Linked DNA regions of Saccharobesus litoralis. The protein of the gene in region 1 interacts with the protein of each later gene in a pairwise test. Links are inferred from orthologs where the notes say so. Each region holds a gene or a part of one and is shown on either strand. Other genes may lie near its edges.

The links.
Region 2: the proteins of C2869_RS16495 (region 1) and lhgO interact in binary tests that used the Escherichia coli proteins (3 or more experiments, as listed by UniProt). The link is inferred for Saccharobesus litoralis from one-to-one orthologs.

The regions. Positions count from the first base shown.
Region 1 is NZ_CP026604.1:4,439,731-4,447,554, reverse strand. Bases 2,316-4,985 are described here. They hold C2869_RS16495 (peptidylprolyl isomerase), read left to right. Parts: upstream 2,316-3,332; coding sequence 3,333-3,638; downstream 3,639-4,985. Other genes in these bases: C2869_RS16485 (GNAT family N-acetyltransferase), read left to right, coding at 4,805-4,985; C2869_RS16490 (cupin domain-containing protein), read left to right, coding at 3,657-4,805; msrA (peptide-methionine (S)-S-oxide reductase MsrA), read left to right, coding at 2,760-3,296; C2869_RS16505 (DUF3465 domain-containing protein), read left to right, coding at 2,316-2,714. Also shown: C2869_RS16525 (lytic murein transglycosylase), read left to right, coding at 1-382; C2869_RS16520 (fumarylacetoacetate hydrolase family protein), read left to right, coding at 382-1,047; C2869_RS16515 (YcgN family cysteine cluster protein), read left to right, coding at 1,051-1,551; C2869_RS16510 (NADAR family protein), read right to left, coding at 1,646-2,194; more of C2869_RS16505, read left to right, coding at 2,193-2,315; more of C2869_RS16485, read left to right, coding at 4,986-5,257; C2869_RS16480 (CvfB family protein), read right to left, coding at 6,008-6,847; C2869_RS16475 (GH1 family beta-glucosidase), read right to left, coding at 6,921-7,824. UniProt on the Escherichia coli protein: PPIases accelerate the folding of proteins. It prefers amino acid residues with hydrophobic side chains like leucine and phenylalanine in the P1 position of the peptides substrates.
Region 2 is NZ_CP026604.1:3,484,016-3,490,567, reverse strand. The notes cover bases 367-3,166. They hold lhgO (L-2-hydroxyglutarate oxidase), read left to right. Parts: upstream 367-1,045; coding sequence 1,046-2,287; downstream 2,288-3,166. Other genes in these bases: C2869_RS12470 (OmpA family protein), read left to right, coding at 2,522-3,166; C2869_RS22995 (hypothetical protein), read right to left, coding at 847-972; ruvX (Holliday junction resolvase RuvX), read left to right, coding at 367-784. Outside these bases: C2869_RS12485 (YqgE/AlgH family protein), read left to right, coding at 1-310; more of ruvX, read left to right, coding at 350-366; more of C2869_RS12470, read left to right, coding at 3,167-3,682; C2869_RS12465 (amino acid aminotransferase), read right to left, coding at 3,930-5,111; C2869_RS12460 (LysE family translocator), read right to left, coding at 5,227-5,940; C2869_RS12455 (ion channel), read right to left, coding at 5,940-6,552. UniProt on the Escherichia coli protein: Catalyzes the dehydrogenation of L-2-hydroxyglutarate (L2HG) to alpha-ketoglutarate and couples to the respiratory chain by feeding electrons from the reaction into the membrane quinone pool.

The sequences.
Region 1 (7,824 bases):
TGCCAGTGCCGCAAATTACCTTGCCAATGAAGGCTGGAATGACGATTTAACTTGGGGACGTCAGGTTAAAGTACCAAGCGGGTTTGATTTTGAACATGCAGTGCCACAAAAAACCCGCGGTCGCAGCCATTGGTTAGAGCAATGGAATAAAACAGAAAAAACCTTAGCCCAGTGGCAAGCATTAGGTGTGCGTCGCGCAGATGGAAGCGACTTACCTAAAGTGGATATTAAAGCGGCAATGATGATCCCTGATGGTGAAAAAGGCCGTATCTATTTGGCCTACGACAACTACAAAGTACTGATGCATTGGAACCGTTCTTATTATTTTGTGACAACGGTTGGCTATTTGTCTGATCGCATTGCTTACCCAAAAGTGAACTAATGTTATACAAGCATCAAACATTTGATGGTAAATCCATTGATTTGCCTGTTGGTAAAGTGGTTTGTGTGGGTCAAAACTATGCAGACCATATCGCGGAAATGAACAGTAACGTGGACCCAGAACAGGCCATGTTATTCATGAAGCCTAATACTGCGATCGTGCCTTTATCGCCGTCTTTTACAACTCCTAAAAATTTAGGCCAATGTCATAACGAGACTGAATTAGCAGTATTAATTCAAGCGCCATTAAGCAAAGTTGAAGCCTCACAAGTGCCACAAGCCATATGGGGTTATGGCATCGCTCAAGACCTAACTTTGCGTGATGTACAAGCAAAGGCGAAAAAGATGGGTAAACCATGGGAGCGCGCGAAATCGTTTGATGGCTCTTGTCCTTTATCAACTTTTATTGCCAAACAAGATTTTGTCGATCCACAAGCTTGCTCAATTGCCCTTGAAGTGAATGGTGAAATTCGCCAACAAGGTAACACCAGCCATATGATCCGCAGTATTGTTAATTTAATTGCTGAAATATCACAACAATTTACCTTGTTGCCGGGTGACGTTGTTATTACAGGCACGCCGGCGGGAGTGGGGGCTTTGCATAGTGGTGATCAACTGATTGTCACCTTAGCTGAGCAATATCAGTTTGTAACACAGGTAGAGTAGTCGATGGCGTTAGATCCTAATTTTTGGCAACACAAATCGTTAGAGCAAATGAACGATGAAGAATGGGAAGCCCTGTGTGACGGATGTGGCAAATGCTGTTTACATAAGTTTATTGATGACGCTGAAACGGATGACATGCAGACGACCGAAGTGATCCATCAAGACGAGCAATTGGCCTATACAGATATTGTTTGCCAATATATAAACGACAAAACCTGTGTGTGTACTTGTTACAGCAAACGGCAAAAGTTAGTGCCAGATTGCGTCAAATTAACCAAGGATAATTTGAAAGACGTTTTTTATATGCCGCCCAGCTGTACCTATCGTCGCTTACAAGAGGGCAAAGATATTCCGAGCTGGCACCCGCTATTAAATAAAGGTAAAAAAACTGCCATGCACAAGGCTGGCATGTCAATTCGCGGTAAAACGATTAAAGACAATCAAATTGATATGGAAGACTTTGAAGACAGAATTGTGACTTGGCCGTTGAAGGAATTGGATTAGGTGAATGGATTAGCTGAATGAGTCCAAATTGATTTTTGTTGCTCAATCTTTATCCCTGCGCTTATTGATAGGTAATTATTGATAACGCTGGGGTTTATTCTGGCGTATTTGGCGTTATTTCTTGGCGCAGTTTAGCGCGAATATTCATTAAAACCTGGCCATAGTGATTGTCGCCTCTTTGGTCGCGGCCGCACCCCCAAAAATGATCATACAAGCTTGATTCAATCAATTTTTCTTCACCCGTTGCCAGTAATGAATCACTCAGCTCAGGGTGGGTTTTAAATTTAGTATACAGGGCGCGAGTCATCACGACAGTTTCGACTTTTTTCCAATCGCTGCGCTTTTTCTTAAACCAAGCTTTACCGAGTTTAATGGCTTGTTTTAAATCGGCTTGGCGTATTTGTTCACGGTAGCTTTCATCGCTAAAGCGCATGGCTTGATAATAATGTTCGACGCTTGGCCAGTTTACACCTTCCAATTCAAATGCGTGGTTTGAAGTGCGGCTCCAGTCATGTGCAGCGTCATTCATGGAGAAAAAGTGGGCATTTTCATTTACGTGAGCAAATAGTGGCATGTTTTGTCGTAGGGTTGAATAGGGTAATATGGCGCTCATCATAACAATAAGCTTAATGGATGTCTGCATGCCTGTTTCATCGCTTAGCTACGCCTTTACATACTTGAGATGTTGGCCGTTTTCGCGAGTCTTTTTTCAATTCTTTTTGTTAATTCAATTGTGTTTTATTCCGCTTGGTTATGCGCAAATTGATATATTTAAATCTCAGTCAGCTAAGCAACTCGTTACGGTATTAAGCGATAGTCAAGTTCAGTTAGCTGACAAAGCCTTACAGCAAGCCTTTTTAGAGCGAGCAAAAAAATTACAGATCAAAGGGCAGGGCGTGGTTATTCGACTTTTAAAAGATGATGTTAAAGGCAGTCAGCATCAACGTTTTATTGTGCAATTAACGACTAAACAAACTTTATTAATCGCCCACAATATTGATTTAGCCCCACGCCTAAATCAGTTGAAAGTCGGTGATGACGTGACGTTTTACGGGGTTTATGAATGGAACAAAAAAGGTGGAGTCATCCACTGGACCCATCACGATCCTAAAGGTAAACATATTGGAGGCTGGTTGTTGCATAAAGGCAAGATTTATCAATAAACGCTTTGCTATAATAATGACTAAATTAGAGATTGGATTTAAGACATGGCACAACAAATAGCGACGTTCGGCGGTGGGTGTTTTTGGTGTATTGAAGCTGCATTTAACGCCATCAAAGGGGTTGAAAGTGCAATTTCAGGATACTGTGGCGGCAGTGAACAAACGGCTAATTATAAAGCGGTTTGTTCAGGCTTAACTGAACATGCCGAGGTTGTGCAAGTGACTTTTGATGATACGCAGACCAGCTTTCAAGCCTTGCTGACTTTCTTTTTTAGTTTGCATGATCCAACACAATTAAATCGCCAAGGCAATGACGTTGGTCGTCAGTATAGGTCGGTGATTTTTTATCATGATGACAAGCAAAAGCGTTTAGCAGAGCAAGCTATCAGTGAATTTGAACTTGGTGATGTGTTTTTTGATCCTATCGTTACTGAATTGGCCGCCATTCAACCTTTTTATCCAGCTGAAGATTATCATCAGCATTATTTTGTTGGCCATCAACAAGAGCCGTATTGTGCTTTGGTGATTGCGCCAAAATTAAGCAAATTTAGACAACGCTACGAATACGCCCTAAAAAGCTAGTTTGTTAACCCCATTATAATTGAGAAACAAATCAACATGAGAATGCGTCGACAGCTCGGTAAAGACACTAAAGCCGCAGCCCTACATATATTAACTCGTAATGAAAAACTGGCTCACGAGATCAAACAAAAAGCTGACAAAGGTGAAGACTTTGGTAATTTAGCCCGTCGTTACTCTAATTGCCCCACCGCGAAAAAAGGTGGTCACCTTGGCGAGTTTAGTCGGGGCGTAATGGTTAAGCCGTTTGAAAAAGCGGTTTTTGAAGCTGAGTTACTCAAACCCGTAGGCCCTATTAAAACCAAATTTGGCTATCACATTATTAAAGTTTTATATCGTAGTTAAGGGTAGGTGAGTACAAATATGTATCAACTCTCACATTTTGACCGACAAGCATTTTTAACCGAATATTGGCAAAAGAAACCCGTATTGTTGAAAGGTTTGTTTACTGATTTTCAAGATCCCATTGAGCCTGACGAGTTAGCAGGGTTGGCAGCAGAGCAAGAAATCGAATCACGCGTTATCGCGCGGCAGATAACGGAAAAAAGCGAAAGCTGGCACGTTGAACATGGGCCATTTGAAGATTACAGCGAATTTGGTGAGCAGGGCTGGACCTTACTTGTTCAAGCTGTTGATCATTGGTGGCAAGAAGGCGCTGATTTAGTTGATGCGTTTCGCTTTATACCTAATTGGCGAATTGATGATTTAATGGTGAGTTTTTCCACGCCAAATGGTGGAGTAGGGCCACATTTAGATCAGTATGACGTGTTTATTATTCAGGGAATGGGCAAACGCCACTGGCGAGTGGGAGAGCGTCAGACTGTGCAAGACAAAATCCCTCACCCTGATCTATTGCAAGTGGAAGGATTTGAAGCTTGTATTGATCAAATACTCGAACCTGGTGATGTATTATATATTCCACCTGGGTGTCCACATGAAGGTTACGCCATCGAGAATGCGCTTAATTACTCGGTTGGTTTTCGCGCGCCCAATCAACAAGACTTTATTTCATCATTTGCCGATTTTGCATTAGCCGAAGAATGTTTTAAACAACGTTATGCTGATCCAAACTTGATTGCCGTTGATGAGAAAAACCGAGGTCAAGTGAGTTCAGCGGATAAAGCTGCGATCAAACAACTGATGCAAGCCTGTATTGAAGATGATGAAAAGTTCAATTTATGGTTAGGTGAGTACCTCAGTACGGCAAAACATGATTTGGATATTCATCAACCTGAACCGCATTATCAAATTGATGACATACAAAGTATGTTGGATATGGATGAACAATGGCGAAAACTAGGGGGATTAAGAACACTGGTAGTTGCCGATAGTTTATATGTCAATGGTGAAAAGCTCAATATTGATGGGGTTTCTCAGGATTTAATACAACTGATTACGGGTCAAAATCTATACTCATCCGACCAGTTAAAAAAGTTCCAAACCAAGCGAGAAAATCTCGATCTTTTAACTAGACTGGTCAATCAAGGTTTTTTATACACTTTGAATGACTAATGACGCGGATTGAACATTCTAGCTGGCAGCAAATAGCCAAAGTAATTAAAGACATTCGTAGTACGGTATTCGTTTACGAATGGCGGATACCCAGAGCGGTTGAATTTGATGAGGTAGACTCGGTATCGGACCACGTCGTACTGTACGATGACGAGTTACCCGTTGCCACCGGACGATTATGCCCTGACGGTTATTTAAGCCGAGTAGCGGTGATAGCTTCTCGCCGTAAAACCAACGCGGCGGATGAGGTATTTAAAGCGTTAGCGGAAATAGCTCAGCGTAAAAACTTTGATGTTTTGACTATTTGTGCCGATATTGCCCATGTTGAGAGCTGCCGCAAAGGTGGTTTTCAATGTAGCGGCCGTGTTTTTATGGAAGCGGGCGTACCCAGACAAAAACTATCTTGTCCGGTTAACCGTTTTCAACCCGTGAGTTGGGATTGGTTGCATTAGTGATTATTGAAACGATTTATTCAGCGTAACGAAATTGATAAGCCAGAGGTTGTTTCATATCTTCGCTGAAGGTCATTCAACGACTATTTGTGGAAAAATAGCTTTCAAAAAACAAATTTTTTGTAGAACATTTATGCTTGTGAGCCTGCAAACCTAACCCTGTAGGCGAGCATTTATGCTTACTGAGCCTGCAAACCTAACCCAAAAGAGCAAGACTAAAGTCTCGCCTACAAGCCTGAAAACCTAACCCTGTAGGCGAGCATTTATGCTTGCTGAGCCTGCAAACCTAACCCAAAAGAGCAAGACTAAAGTCTCGCCTACAAGCCTGAAAACCTAACCCTGTAGGCGAGCATTTATGCTTGCTGAGCCTGTAAACCTAACCCTAAAGAGCAAGACTAAAGTCTCGCCTACAAGCCTGCAAACCTAACCCTGTAGGCGAGCATTTATGCTTGCTGAGCCTGCAAACCTAACCCAAAAGAGCAAGACTAAAGTCTCGCCTACAAGCCTGCAAACCGAACCCTGTAGATGAGCATTTATGCTAGTGAGTATGCTAGCAAAACACCCAAAGCAAGACTACCAAAAGTAGGGGCTTGGAAGCCAAATCTCGTCTTGCAACAACTTTTATATGTTGTCACTGATAGATGGCTAGTTGCTCGCGGTTTCAGACACTGAATAGTTCCTTTTAACTTGATCTAGTCTTCCCGCTCAGACATTGAAGTGCAAAATCTGAGCGAGCGGGGGCGGTGTAGGTTACTTATCAGCTAAACGGATAGATTGCTTATCTAACAAGATCTGGCGGTTTTTGTATAAACTGCCGATCGCCATTTTAAATTCACGTTTGCTGCAACCAAATACTTTTTTAATCAACTCTGGCGAACTCTTATCTGAAATAGCCATATAGCCCTTGTTATCCTTGAGAATGGCTAAAATCTTTTCAGCTAGTGGACCTAATGACTCAAAGCCGTGTTTATTAAAGCTTAAGTCAACTCGGCCATCTTCACGAACGCGTTTAACATAGGCCTTTAGTTTTTGGCCAAGACGTAGATTTTTGTCTTTTGCATCAGAGTAAAAGATCATACCCCAGCAGAAGTTATTCACGACACATTTGTAACCTAAATCCGTTTTTTCACCGACCAATAAATCAACTTCTTGGTTGGCTTTTAAACTTGCACCAGAGTCTGTCAGGTATTTATTGACTTTGGCGGTGGCGGTAATGCGTTGGTCAACCTTGTCTAGGTACAAGTACACAAGATAGCGTTGGCCTGGCTCCATGCGTTTTTTTTGCTCGCTATAAGGCACCATTAAGTCTTTGGCTAAACCCCAATTCAAAAAGGCGCCTATTTTGTTTACATCAACACACTCTAAATAGGCACACTCTTTGAGCTTAGCGAGAGGCTTTTGTGTTGTCGCCACTACACGGTCTTCTGAATCTAGGTAAAGAAAAACTTCAATTTCATCGTCAATTTGCAGATCTTTCGGTACATAGCGATTGGGAAGCAATATGTCGCCTTCATCTCCACCATCCAAAAAGAATCCAAATTCGACTTGGCGAATTGCTTTTAGCGTATTAAAAACACCTATCTTTGCCATGAAAAACCTACCTAGTTTGTTAAGAGGCGCTATTGTACCTAATTGGCAAAAAAAGGCTTGTTTAAATTAACCGCTAGCGTCGACTCGCTTGTAGATCCCTAAACCAATACCCACTGTCTTTTATTGTACGTTTTTGGTTAGCGTAATCGACATGAACAATACCAAAACGTTTTTTATAGCCCTCGTGCCATTCAAAGTTATCTAAAAATGACCAAGCAAAATAACCCGCACAGTTGCTTCCTTGATCAATCGCTTTAGAGAGTGATTGCATATATCTTTGATAAAAATCCACTCGTTTGGTGTCGTGAACTCGACCACGACTGAGCACGTCATTAAATGCCGCGCCATTCTCAGTAATATATACTTTGGGGTTGTTGTACTCGTCCTTTAGTAACATCAAAATTTCATATAATGAATCTGGGTATATCTCCCAGCCCATGGCGGTGTATTGCTTGCCGTTTTCTTCATATTCTTGTTCGGGGGCATGTACGGTATAACTCGGCATGAAATTGTGGCCTAAAAACCAAGGTGAGTAAGAGACAATATCGCGTGAATAGTTATTTACGCCAATAAAGTCGATAGGGGCATGAATATCGGCTAACTCTTGTGGGCTATAGTTAGGCATAAACATCCAAGCACGGTCTAAATGTTCTTGTGGGTAATACCCTTTAAGAATGGGATCAAGCAGCATACGCCGCATGGTTAAATCGGCAAAGTGAACGGCATCTTTATCGGTTTGCGCTGACGATAAGGGATAGATTGGGCGTAAATCTAAGGTAACCCCGACTTGAGATGTGGGATGCGCGGCTTTTAATAAGCGGGCAGATAAGCCATGCGAGCGCATTTGGTTATGCATAGCTTGATAATGCGCCCAAATGTTATAGCGGCCTGGGGCATGAATGCCAAGAAATTGCCCCGCTACACAATTGACAAAAATTTCGTTAAATGTGATCCAATTAGGGATAAGCTCGCCCAGT
Region 2 (6,552 bases), 960 kb from region 1 along the record:
TAGAAGCGAAGCTGAAAATGAATGGGCAAGCTCAATCAATATATCGAAAGAATTAAGTCTAACCACCTCAAAAGATATTTTACAAGCGATAGGCGCTGATTTAGGCCCACAAGATTATCTCATTACGCTCGGTTACGCTGGCTGGTCAGCTGGCCAGTTAGAAAAAGAACTACAAGAAAACTCATGGTTAACGATAGAAGCTGACAGCGACATCATTTTTAAACAACCCATTCACAAACGTTGGGAAGCCGCCACCGAAAAGTTAGGCTTCAATCCATGGCAAATATCTAGCGACGTAGGCCACGCCTAAGCGTATAATTCACTTAAATAGACTATTTTTCATTTTCACATGTCCAATGACAAACAAGGCCAACGTCTGATCATGGCGTTCGACTTTGGCGTAAAAAGTATCGGGATCGCCACAGGCCAAGAAATTACGGGTACGGCTAATCCATTACAAAGTATAAAAGCACGCGACGGCATTCCTGATTGGCAAGAGCTAGGCAAAATAATTAATGAGTGGCGACCAGACCTATTATTAGTGGGGTTACCATTAAACATGGATGGCACCGAGCAAGAGCTCACTCATAGAGCGAAAAAATTTGCGAATCGTTTACATGGCCGTTTTGGCTTTCCTGTCGACACTTGGGATGAACGCTTAACAACCGTGGACGCTAAAGCGCAACTTTTTGATCAAGGAGGCTACCGTAATTTACAAAAAGATAAAGTGGATGCTTTATCAGCAAAATTAATCCTTGAATCATGGTTTGAAAACCAGTACTAATTACAATGGTCTTCTCGCTTAGATTTTAACCTTTTGATTCCACTATTTTGTTCAGTATTGTTTTAATAAAAATGGTTTTGTTCAAAATAGTTATTGCGACAAGCTAAGCCATTTACATTGTCACTATTTTGACATACTTGTAGAGTTAACTGATTAGCACGCTCAAGATACAATACCATCGGTTTCATTTGGAACGTAAAACCTGTAGTCAAAACCTCAACGAGAAGAGAAAAACACCGTAGGGATAACGAGTTAAACTGTATGCCAGACAACCATTTATTTGACGCTGACGTTATCATTGTAGGTGGCGGAATAGTAGGCGCAGCCACCGCATTACAATTAAAACAACAGCAGCCAAAACTAAAAATACTTTTGCTAGAAAAAGAACCCGCCTTAGCAAAACATCAAACGGGCCGCAACAGCGGCGTGATCCATGCTGGTGTTTATTACCAGCCCGGCAGCTTGAAGGCGCAATTTTGTAAACAAGGCTCGGCAGACATCAAGCAATTTTGTCATCAGCACGATATTCCTTTTAATCAATGCGGAAAGCTGATTGTTGCCACTAATTCATTAGAACTAGTCCGTTTAAAAGCCTTGGCTGAGCGTTGTCAAAAAAATCAATTAGCCTACCAATGGCTAGAGTCAGAAGAATTAGCGGTCCGAGAGCCCAATATTACAGGTTTAGCGGCTCTACTAATCACTGACACGGCTATTGTGGATTACACATTAGTCACGCAAGCCATGATGGAAGATTTTGTTGAATGGGGCGGCGAATATTGGCTAGATTGCAAAGTACAAAACATCAATGAACTTAGCGATTGCGTAGAAGTGTTTACCAGTCAAGGACGATTTAAAACACGCTATTTAATTTGTTGTGCTGGTGTAATGGCGGATCGATTAGCACAAATGGCAGGACTAGAATTAGATTTCCAAATCGTTCCCTTTAGAGGTGAATACTATCGACTCGACAATAAACACAATCAAGTTGTAAAACACTTGATATACCCAGTGCCGGATCCAGATTTGCCTTTTCTTGGCATCCACTTAACAAGGATGATAGACGGAACCGTGACAGTCGGGCCAAATGCAGTATTAGGCTGGAAGCGTGAAGGTTACAAAAAATTCAACTTTAGTTGGCAAGATACCAAACAAATTATTGGCTTTAAAGGCTTCTGGAAAGTGCTAGGCCGTTACTATCGCAGCGCTTATAGTGAGCTAATGAATACTTGGTTTAAAGTGTTATATCTAAAACAAGTGAAAAAATATTGCCCGTCCATTAACAAAGATGACTTATTGCCTTATCCAACTGGCATCCGCGCGCAAGCCGTTAGCCAAGATGGTCAACTTATTCACGACTTTCTATTTAAAAATACACAGCGCACTTTACATGTTTGTAACGCACCATCACCGGCGGCTACCTCAAGCATGCCTATTGGCCGACATATTATTAGTGAGCTCAATAAACTAATCCAAAATACGCAAGAACTTAAACAAAGTGAATAAGCATTGTTTAATTCATTCTAAGCAAAAAAGCTTGATGTATTAAGGGTTTAACATAAGCTCTGATAAACTTATAAGCATAAGTATTTGCCAGCTGGATCGGCAAATACTTACCGATAACTCGGATCCACATAAAAAATTAACCAAGCTGTAATAGGGATTTTGGCGTCTAATAATCCAATCGCCTGTCCCTGAGTGTTAAAAGCGGATTTAATAACGAAATTACAGGAACATCTAATGAAAAAATTACTTTCAACTGCGCTTATTTCTTCAGCCATTTTAGCAAATTACGCGTTTGCAGATGGTCATGCTATTACCGAAAAAGTTTATGTCTCTGGTGGTGGTGCTGGCGTTATTTTTGATGGCGACCGTAACATGGAAGATCCCATCACACCTTGGGGCGCAGTCGGCTTTCAATTTACTGAAAAATGGGCTGCCGAGCTAAACTACATTTATTCAGAAGCAGACGTACCGCATGCTAAAGGTTCAACCGAATTTGATATTGCTTCATTGTTGGCCATTCACAGCTATAAAGGCGCGTTAAACGACGGTATTAACGCCCGCGTAGGTTTAGCCAAATACAACTTTGGTGGCTGGCCTGCAGGTAGTGAAGAAGCGCTACGCGCAGGTATTGGTTACGATAAATACCTAGATAACAACCTAGCTGTACGCGTTTTTGTTGATGCGCTATACAGCTTTGACGACGGTGAAATGGACTTTGTTCCAGGCATTGGCTTAAAGTATTCGTTTGGCGGACAATCAAAAGCATCAAGCAAACCTGTTGCTAAAAAGAAAGCTGAAAAAGCACCAGAGCCTAAGCGTGCAATTGCGCCAAAAGCAAAAACTGAAGTTGCGCCTATGGTTAAAGACGGTGATAACGACGGCATTATCGATGCGAAAGATATGTGTCCTAACACTGCCGCTAACATAAGCGTTGATAGCCGTGGTTGTGAATTAGACAGCGATAACGATGGTGTTGTTAACAGCAAAGACCGCTGTGTAAACACACCGCGCGGCGCCAAAGTTGACAGCATGGGTTGTCGTGTACAACTAGAAGAAGTCATTAACGTTAACTTAAACATTCAGTTTGCTAACAACAGCTTAGCAATTGACAGCAAATACCATGATGAACTAGCTAGTGTTGCTAAATACATGAAGCGTTACCCAGACGCTGATGTCGAAATTCAAGGTCACACTGATTCAATTGGTTCAGCTGCTTACAACCAAAAATTGTCAGAAAAACGTGCACAAGCGGTTGTTGACTATATCGAGAAAAACTTCAAAGTGAATGCAGCTAAAATTGTGGCCAAAGGCTACGGTGAAAAGCAACCTATCGCTGACAACATGGTTGCAGCAGGTCGCGCTAAAAACCGTCGCGTTGTTGCTGTAATTAAGTAATAGTCCAGAGCTAAGATAAAGTAATAAACTCAAGTGGTACAAGCCGCTTGAGTTTAAAACAGACACAAAAAAAGCGCCTATTGGCGCTTTTTTTATGAGTTAATATAAGACAATGAAAGCTTATATAGTCAAAGCGATCAAGTTTTAGGGGAAGCTGTCAAGCTTCGAAACCCCATGAGCATATGCTCTACTATGTGATTGGGGTGAGTAAGCGCTGACAATGAACCATAAGACTTGAGCGAGAAGACTATAATACTTTTGCTACTGCATCCGCGATATAATCAACATTAGTATTCGAAATACCTGCAATATTGATTCGGCTGCTACCCGCCATGTAGATTGCATCTTCGTTACGTAGGCGATCAATTTGCTCTTTATTAATGCCTAAGAAAGAGAACATACCGTTTTGACGTTCAATAAAGCTGAAGTCTTTCTCAACACCACGCTCATTCAACTTATTAACTAGCAATGTACGTAGGCCATTCATGCGAGAACACATTTCTTCAAGCTCTTCGTGCCATAACTTAGTTAATTCGGCATCTTTTAAAATTAGACCAACTAACGCCGCACCATAAGATGGTGGCATTGAATAAATACCGCGAGCAATACTTAATGCATTAGTTCGACAAGCTTCTGTTTTCTCTGCATTTTCAGATAAAAAGCTGATCATGCCTGTACGTTCACGATATAAACCAAAGTTTTTAGAACAAGAAGAGGCAATAATCATCTCAGGTACTTTAGCGAAAACTTCACGTACACCGGCAACATCTTCTTCTAAGTTTTTACCAAAACCTTGATAGGCAATATCAACAAAAGGCGTAAATCCACGTTCAACCGCTAAATCAGCTACTTGGGTCCATAACTCAGGTGTTAAATCTTCACCTGTTGGGTTATGACAACAGCCATGTAGTAAGACAATATCGTCTTTACCTAGCTTAGAGAAAGTCTCAAGCATTTCGTCGGCTTTAAGTTTACTGTTTGCTGTATCGTAATATGGGTAATTTTTTAAATTTAGGCCAGCAGACTTCATTAATGGCACATGGTTAGCCCAAGTCGGATCACTTGCCCAAACTGTTGCGTTAGGGTTTGATTTTGCAATTAGCTCTGAACCGATACGCAATGAGCCAGTACCGCCTGGAGCTTGAATTGAAACGAAACGATCAGTATTACCTTGCTCACCTAAAAGTAAGTTAGTCATGCCTGAAAGAAAATCTGCATTACCTTGAGGTGCGATATAAACTTTAGAGTCTTCACTCGCCGTTAGATTATCAATCGCTTTCTGTACCGCTTTTAAGATCGGGGTTTTACCATCTTCAGTTTTGTAAACACCAACGCCAAGGTCAACCTTGTTTGGGTTAGGATCTTGACGACAAGCTGCTGCGATACCTAGAAGTGGATCAGGAGGAAGAATCTCTAATGATTCAAACATGCTATTATTCCTTCGACAAATTAGCTTCAAAATTTTCGGTGCGTAGAATACAGCAAAATGCATAATTTCGCAGCAATTTTGTCATCACAAAGCCGTAATAATTAGCCTATCGTTTTTACCAAGTGAGTAAAACGGAAAAAGCAATCAAACAATACAAGCTTGCCATTAAATAATTAAGCTTAGCGCTAATTGTGTTGTTCGTTAGCCACTGCCGCAGTTTATTTATGGTAAATACAACCTGAGTAAACCAAAAACCATCAATCAGCCAAGGGGTGGCAACAAGTATAAACGCTGTTAGCCAATTCAAGCTATCTATTGCCACAAACTGTGAAAATAATGCCGTAAAAAACACCGCCGATTTAGGGTTAAGGAACGCCATGAAAAACCCATTACGCAATGCCTGAAAAAGCGAGCTTTGTGTGGTGGTTTGAGAACTTATTACGGTACTTGTTTGCGGGCTTTGGTGGGTATTAAGTTGCGAATTAGGCCGAATGTAGGTTTGTTGTTTGCCAGAGTCACTCTGCAGCACAGAACTTGTCTGTGATTGGCGTTGGCAGAAACAAGCATAAGCTAACCAAAATAGAAAAATGGCCCCTAACAGTTGAATAAATTTAAACAAAAAAGGGAAATTGGCCAATAACGCACTTAGGCCAAATACACTCGCTAACGCCCAAATAGCTATCCCTGTTGCGTGGCCCCAAGCGGCGGCAATACCATGATAGCGCGAGTTATCTAAGGTTTGCTGACAAACCAATAGCAAGCTGGGACCAGGTGATATAGCCCCTAATAAACACACGCCAGCTAAAGCCAGCCAAGACCAAAGTTCCACTAGCTAAAGTAGCTTGCTTGCAATCTTTGATTGTATAAATAATGGATAAAAACAGTGCCGCTTAGCTGAGTATCACCCGTAGGTAAAATTTCGAGTGACTTACCTAATTCATCCAACGCAATCCCAATAACATCAGCACCATACGTTTGATAGATGCGGGACTTTAGTTCACCAAAAGTGGTATCAATATTATCAACCCGCGCGACAAATAATGTCATACCGACTTTAGTATTTAACAGTTGGTTAATAATGGCTGTTGTTCCGTGATCTTGAGACGCGCGTACCAATTGCTCAACTCGATTGCTGGTAGAACACTCAACCGGCAGTTTTAAACGCTCTAACGACTCAATGTTATTCTCATCGTCAAAGTGCGTCGCAATATGGCAAGATTCATTGACTAATCCGGTCACGTGTACAGTTAAAGCTAAATTTTCATCATCTGAATCCGTTGAAATGATCACACGCTTAGCGCCATACAAATTAATGCGTACCATTTCATCTTCTGCTTTAAAATCCGTTAAACGGGCAAATTCAACCGATTCATGTTCAGGCATCGGATGCGGAATGTCAGATTGGGTAGTACAAAATAAAATCGTGCGGTTGACCCGATTA